2 linked regions of the Caballeronia sp. TF1N1 genome follow. The protein of the gene in region 1 interacts with the protein of each later gene in a pairwise test. Links are inferred from orthologs where the notes say so. Each region holds a gene or a part of one and is shown in the gene's direction. Other genes may lie near its edges. The genes, in order: LDZ28_RS24695 and kdsB.

What was found.
Region 2: the proteins of LDZ28_RS24695 (region 1) and kdsB interact in binary tests that used the Escherichia coli proteins (3 or more experiments, as listed by UniProt). The link is inferred for Caballeronia sp. TF1N1 from one-to-one orthologs.

What each region holds. Positions count from the first base shown.
Region 1 is NZ_CP084628.1:874,733-877,905, reverse strand. What follows is about bases 158-3,011. They hold LDZ28_RS24695 (TetR/AcrR family transcriptional regulator), read left to right. Parts: upstream 158-1,208; coding sequence 1,209-1,814; downstream 1,815-3,011. Other genes in these bases: LDZ28_RS24685 (hypothetical protein), read left to right, coding at 2,987-3,011; LDZ28_RS24690 (type 1 glutamine amidotransferase domain-containing protein), read left to right, coding at 1,942-2,628; flgM (flagellar biosynthesis anti-sigma factor FlgM), read right to left, coding at 652-957; LDZ28_RS24705 (EAL domain-containing protein), read left to right, coding at 158-300. In the rest of the region: more of LDZ28_RS24705, read left to right, coding at 1-157; more of LDZ28_RS24685, read left to right, coding at 3,012-3,173. UniProt on the Escherichia coli protein: Involved in response to both electrophiles and reactive chlorine species (RCS). Represses the transcription of the nemRA-gloA operon by binding to the NemR box.
Region 2 is NZ_CP084626.1:2,328,401-2,331,492, forward strand. What follows is about bases 305-3,077. They hold kdsB (3-deoxy-manno-octulosonate cytidylyltransferase), read left to right. Parts: upstream 305-1,181; coding sequence 1,182-1,973; downstream 1,974-3,077. Other genes in these bases: lpxK (tetraacyldisaccharide 4'-kinase), read left to right, coding at 305-985; LDZ28_RS10790 (Trm112 family protein), read left to right, coding at 966-1,172; adk (adenylate kinase), read left to right, coding at 2,259-2,921; LDZ28_RS10805 (3-hydroxyacyl-CoA dehydrogenase), read left to right, coding at 3,072-3,077. Also shown: more of lpxK, read left to right, coding at 1-304; more of LDZ28_RS10805, read left to right, coding at 3,078-3,092. UniProt on the Escherichia coli protein: Activates KDO (a required 8-carbon sugar) for incorporation into bacterial lipopolysaccharide in Gram-negative bacteria.

The sequences.
Region 1 (3,173 bases):
GCGATCGACGATTTCGGCGCGGGTTATTCAGGGCTCACACTGCTCGCCGACTTTCAGCCGGACTTGATCAAGCTCGACATGGCATTGGTGCGCGACATCGACACCGACACCGTGCGTCAGCGGATCGTTGCCGGCGTCTTGAAGATTTGCAGTGATCTGGGAATTCGCGTGATCGCGGAAGGCATCGAGACGCAAGGCGAGCGCGATTTTCTGGAAGCAGCCGGCGTGAGCCTGATGCAAGGCTATTTGTTCGCCAAGCCCTCGTTCAAAGAGATGCCCGCGATTGCCAATGTGCGTTAATGCCGGGTGCAAAATGTTGAAAGCCGCGCTTGGGACGTTGCTAATCGTTTTGGCGGGATGCGCGGTGCCTGGTGCGCCGGCATCGCCGGAGAATAGCGTTGGAGCCGAAGGGTCGGCCACCCAAGCTCCGGCATCGACTGATCATTCAAATTCGGAGCGTGTCGAGGCGCCGCACAGAAATCCGAAGATGTATGGGCCGCCAGGCGAGTGATTGGTGTCGGGCGCGCTACGCGTCGGTCCGCTCGACTACGAATCTGCAGAATCGGCCATGCCATTTGAACGGGGCATTTGGTTTTGTCCCCCGACGCTTTGCGCTACGCCGTCCGCGCTCCATTCCCGCTCAACCACCCATCAACGCATCGTCGTCTTGAGCAAATCGCCTGCGGTGCTCAACATGCCGCTCGCAATCTTGCCCGAGTCGATCTTGTAGGTTCCATCACGCAGAGCCGCCTTGATCGATTCGACCTTCGCCGTGTCGATGTCCGCGCCGCCCGTGACTTGCATCGACGACAACGAGGACAACGTCACTTTCGAGCTGGTTGCGTTGGTCGCGCTGGTTTGCTGCACGCCGCCCGTAGCCTGCACATCGCGTTTGCTTGCTACGCGAAAGGTGTCGGATTGGAGTGCGGCGGGCGTGTTGTTCGATTCGATCTTCATGGCTTTGGCTCCTTGTCTGTTGAGTTCTTTAACGGAGTGGGGCTTGAAATCTTTACCAAGCCCGGCGGCCTGCCGACACCCTCGCAACCTCGCCCAGCCCGCAAAGCCTTATCCAATAGGCCTCTCGCCTATTTGCAACAAATTGAAACAAAGTGTGAGGAATCGCACATGGACCGGACATGACGTCCGCGAAGGACAAGAAATTTCCCAAAATACTAGACGACTGGTCTACTACACGCTAAAGTTCACCCATGCCTACCGCAAACACATCAGAAACCGTCGACGTCCGCGAAAACATCATTGCCGTTGGTCAACGGTTGATCGGCGCCAAAGGCTTTTCCGCCGTCGGCCTGAATGAGATTCTCACGGAAGCCGGCGTGCCGAAGGGCTCGTTCTATCATTATTTTGGCTCCAAAGATGCGTTCGGCGTGGCGCTCCTGGAAAGCTATTTCGAGGACTATTTGAACGACCTCGACGGGACGCTAGCGCAGCCCGGACTGAACATGGCGCAGCGGCTGACGAACTACTGGAGCATTTGGCAAGAAACCCAGTCCTTCTTCGATTGCCAGGGCAAATGTCTCGCGGTCAAGCTCGGCGCCGAAGTGGCGGACATGTCGGAGGCCATGCGCGCCACGTTGAAGCGCGGCACGGCAGGGATCGTTAGCCGTCTTGCAAGTGCAATCGAAATCGGTGTGGCGGAAGGCTCGCTTTCGATCGAAGGTGATCCGCAAAGCGTCGCGCAGAGCTTGTATCAACTGTGGCTCGGCGCCAGCATCATGGTGAAGATCGTTCGCAACACGCAGCCGTTTGAAGTGGCGACGACGACAACGCAGCGGATCTTGCGACTTGCTCCCTGACGAAGCAGGGAGCGAGGTGCCAGCACTTCTTTAGAGGTGTTTTTTTGAAGCATTTACTAGACGACTGGTCTACTAACACCATCAACCTTCTTTACGGTTTCACCTTACTCACCCACGGAGATGCAACATGAAAGTGCTCATGGTTTTGACCTCACATGACCAACTCGGCAACACGGGCCGCAAAACGGGTTTCTGGCTCGAAGAGCTGGCCGCACCCTACTACGCCTTCAGGGATGCGGGCGCGGAAATCGTGCTGGCATCGCCTAAAGGTGGTCAGCCGCCGCTCGACCCGAAGAGCAACGAGCCGGCCAATCAGACGGAGATGACACATCGTTTCGAAGCCGATTCGCAGGCTACCGCGCAGCTTGCCAGCACGGTAAAGCTCGATCTCGTCTCGCAAGCCGATTTCGATACCGTGTTTTATCCGGGCGGTCATGGTCCGCTCTGGGACCTGGCCGAAGACAAAAACTCGATCGCCCTGATCGAAGCCTTCTTGGCCGCTGGCAAGCCTGTCGCGCTGGTCTGCCACGCACCCGGCGTGCTGCGCCATGTCCGCACGCCGGAGGGCGCACCGCTTGTCGAAGGCAAACGAGTCACAGGCTTCACCAACTCAGAGGAAGCCGCGGTCGGACTGACCGATGTCGTGCCGTTCCTCGTTGAAGACGAACTCAAGGCGAAGGGCGGCATCTATTCAAAGCTCGAAGACTGGGCACCTTATGTCGTCACCGATGGCCTTTTGATTACCGGGCAGAACCCGGCTTCATCGTCGTCCGCTGCGGCGACGTTGATGAAGCACCCGGCGCTCGCGCAATAACCGACGTTGACGTTACCGGCGCGCGCGGCCATTGGGCGGCCGCGCGCCAGGGAACCCACGCTCGTGCCAGGACTCGCGATGCACGGGCAAATTGCCGGGCGCTCGAACTCATCGATCCCACATCACGAAACCAGCCCGCGTGTCGTGAGAAATCCTGCTGCGTGGCAGCATGCACGCGTTGCACATAGCCCCGGTGCGTTTCTCATCGCGAAATTCCTTCTCCAAGGTCCTGATTCCACGCGTAAATCTAGTCCTCATTCTCCCCGATGCAGCGCCACGCTTAAGGACTACGCTCTTATATAAGAGGCAGCCGCAGTCACGGCGCTTGCCCGACGCTTCCTACAACGCCGGAGTCATCATGATGCAAATCTACGTTGAACCCTTGCCCAAGGGCCGATGGGGCCCAATCGATGGATACACACTCGAGTATCCCGACGGCACGAAGATCACCGAGCAGGTGTTCAGTTCGGAAAAGCTCGCGGTCAGCGAAATCAGGCTGCGCGGCTATACGCCCTTGCTGGCGAAGGTGCGTATCACGGACAAGG
Region 2 (3,092 bases), on another replicon or contig:
TTTCGCACGCGAATGGCGCAAGCGCGGTCCCGTTGCGTGGGCGCTCACGCCCTTCGCCTGCATCTTCGGCGCGATTGCCGCGACGCGCCGGGCGTTCTTCGAACTCGGCTGGATCAAGCGCGTCGATGTCGGCGTGCCGGTGGTCGTCGTCGGCAACGTGACGGTTGGTGGCACGGGCAAGACGCCGACGGTCATCGCGCTCGTCGAGGCTCTGCGCGCGGCAGGGCATCAGCCGGGCGTCGTTTCGCGCGGATACGGCGCGAAGATCGCGAAGCCGACGAGCGTCGCGCCGACCTCGGCCGCCGCGCAAGTCGGCGACGAGCCGCTGCTGATCGCGCGCCGCACTCACGCGCCGGTCTTCGTATGCCCGGATCGCGTAGCGGCGGCGCGTGCGCTGGTCGAGGCGCATCCCGAAGTCGATGTCATCGTGTCCGACGACGGCCTGCAGCACTATCGGCTCGCGCGCGTGTTCGAGCTCGTCGTATTCGACGACCGCCTCGGCGGCAACGGCTTCCTGCTGCCCGCCGGCCCGTTGCGCGAACCGATGTCGCGCCATCGCGACGCGACGCTCATCAACAGCCCCTACGACCGCACCTTGCCGCCGTGGCCCAACACCTTCGCGCTCGAACTCGAATCAGGCGATGCCTGGCTGCTCGACGATCCATCGGTGCGCCGTCCGCTCGCGCAGTTCGCAGGCGAGAAAGTGGTCGCCGCCGCGGGCATCGGTTCGCCCGAGCGTTTCTTCGCGACCTTGCGCGCCGCCGGCATCACGCCTGGCACGCGCGCGTTCCCCGATCACTATTCGTATCGCGAGAATCCTTTCGAGGACGTGAAAGCCGACGCCATCCTGATCACCGAGAAGGATGCAGTAAAATTTGGGGCCTGGCGTGATGCGCGCATCTGGGTCGTTCCCGTGCAAGCCGTGCTCAGGCCTCGCCTCATCGCTCTAGTTGTGGAGAAACTCCGTGGACGCACGTCTGCTTGAAATCCTCGTCTGCCCGATCTGCAAGGGTCCGCTCACCTATGACCGCGCGGCGCAGGAACTCGTCTGCAGCGCGGACAAGCTTGCTTATCCCATTCGCGACGGCATTCCCGTGATGCTCGTCGACGAAGCGCGTCAAACGGTGGAAGGCACGCCGGTCGAGCCGTTGAAGCCGGTTGGCGGCGCGTAAGGTCCGATCATGTCCGTGCCGTTCATCGCCGTCGTTCCGGCGCGTCTTGCTTCCACACGGCTGCCGAACAAACCACTCGCCGATATCGGCGGTAAGCCGATGGTCGTGCGCGTCGCCGAACGCGCGCGCGAGTCCGGCGCGAGCCAGGTGATCGTCGCAACCGACTCCGACCGCGTGGTCGAGGCTTCGCGCGATCACGGCATCGAAGTGATGCTCACGCGCTCGGATCACCCCACCGGCACCGACCGTCTCGCCGAAGTGGCGACGCGTCTGAACTGGCCCGACGACGCCATCGTCGTGAACGTTCAGGGCGACGAGCCGCTCATCGACCCGCAACTCGTGCGCGATGTCGCCGCGCATCTCGCGGCGCATCCCGAATGCGCAATCGCCACGGCCGCGCATCCCATTCACGATCCCGCCGACGTGTTCAATCCGAATGTCGTGAAAGTCGTGCTCGATGCGAAGAGCGTCGCGCTCTACTTCTCGCGTGCGCCCATTCCCTGGACGCGCGACGCGTGGCAATCGCACTGGCCGGACGTCGCCGCGCTTTCGGCGCTGCCCGCGGTGCCCGAAAACGTGCTGCGGCATATTGGCCTGTACGCGTATCGCGCGAAGTTTCTGCGCGAGTTTCCAAACCTCGCGCAAGCGCCCATCGAAGCCGCCGAGGCGCTCGAACAACTGCGCGCGTTGTGGCATGGCGAGCGCATCGCGGTGCGCGTCACGCATGAAACACCTGCACCGGGCGTCGATACACCCGCCGATCTCGCGCGCGTCCAGGCGCTCTTTTCCAGCGCCGGCTGAAAGCTCGCACAACCCGTGTATACCCCCGCCAAACGCTTGCGCGGCGGGAATCACAGCGATTTCTATCGCCGTTATTACGGCCGCGTTCGTAATGAGCCGTGGCATAATCAAGCGATTGCGCGAGCCTTCCGGTCAGCGCCACGCTCAACGTTGCGCCGCTGTCCGCGGGTGCCGCGCCGACTTTCGAATCGGCTGCGCGCTCTGTCGTCGACGCCGCGCGAGCCTGGCCACCGGATGCAGATTCAGACTCGCCGCGCGGTTTCTAGACGATTCGGAGATATCACCATGCGTTTGATCCTGTTGGGCGCACCCGGCGCGGGCAAGGGCACCCAGGCAAACTTCATCAAGGAAAAGTTCGGCATTCCGCAGATCTCGACCGGCGACATGTTGCGCGCGGCCGTGAAGGCGGGCTCGCCGCTCGGCGTCGAGGCCAAGGGCTATATGGACGCGGGCGAGCTCGTGCCGGACACGCTCATCATCAATCTCGTAAAGGAGCGGCTGCTCGCGGACGACTGCAAGAACGGCTATCTGTTCGACGGTTTCCCGCGCACCATTCCGCAAGCGGAAGCCATGAAGAACGCGGCTGTCGTAATCGACTACGTGCTGGAAATCGACGTGCCGTTCGACGAGATCATCACGCGTATGAGCGGGCGTCGCGTCCACGCGGCGTCGGGCCGCACGTATCACGTCAAGTTCAATCCGCCGAAGAACGACATGACGGACGACGTCACCGGCGAGCCGCTGATCCAGCGCGACGACGACAAGGAAGAAACCGTGAAGAAGCGGCTCGACGTGTATGAAGCGCAGACCAAGCCGCTCATCGCGTACTACAACGACTGGGCGAAGCGCGGTGAAACGAACGGGCTGAAGGCGCCGGAATATCGCAAGATTTCCGGGCTCGGCGCGGTCGATGAAATCCGCACGCGCGTGTTCGATGCTTTGAAGTAACTTGCCCGCGTCACGGAAAACCCGCTCTTCGCCGAGCGGGTTTTTTTACGCCTTCAAACTTTCTCGCCAAGCTAAAACGGCGAGCCATAAAATCGAACGGCCTCACGAGGGCCGCGAATGCAGCACTTCCTCATATCAAGGAGAAGAGACATGGAGATACAAGGCAACGTT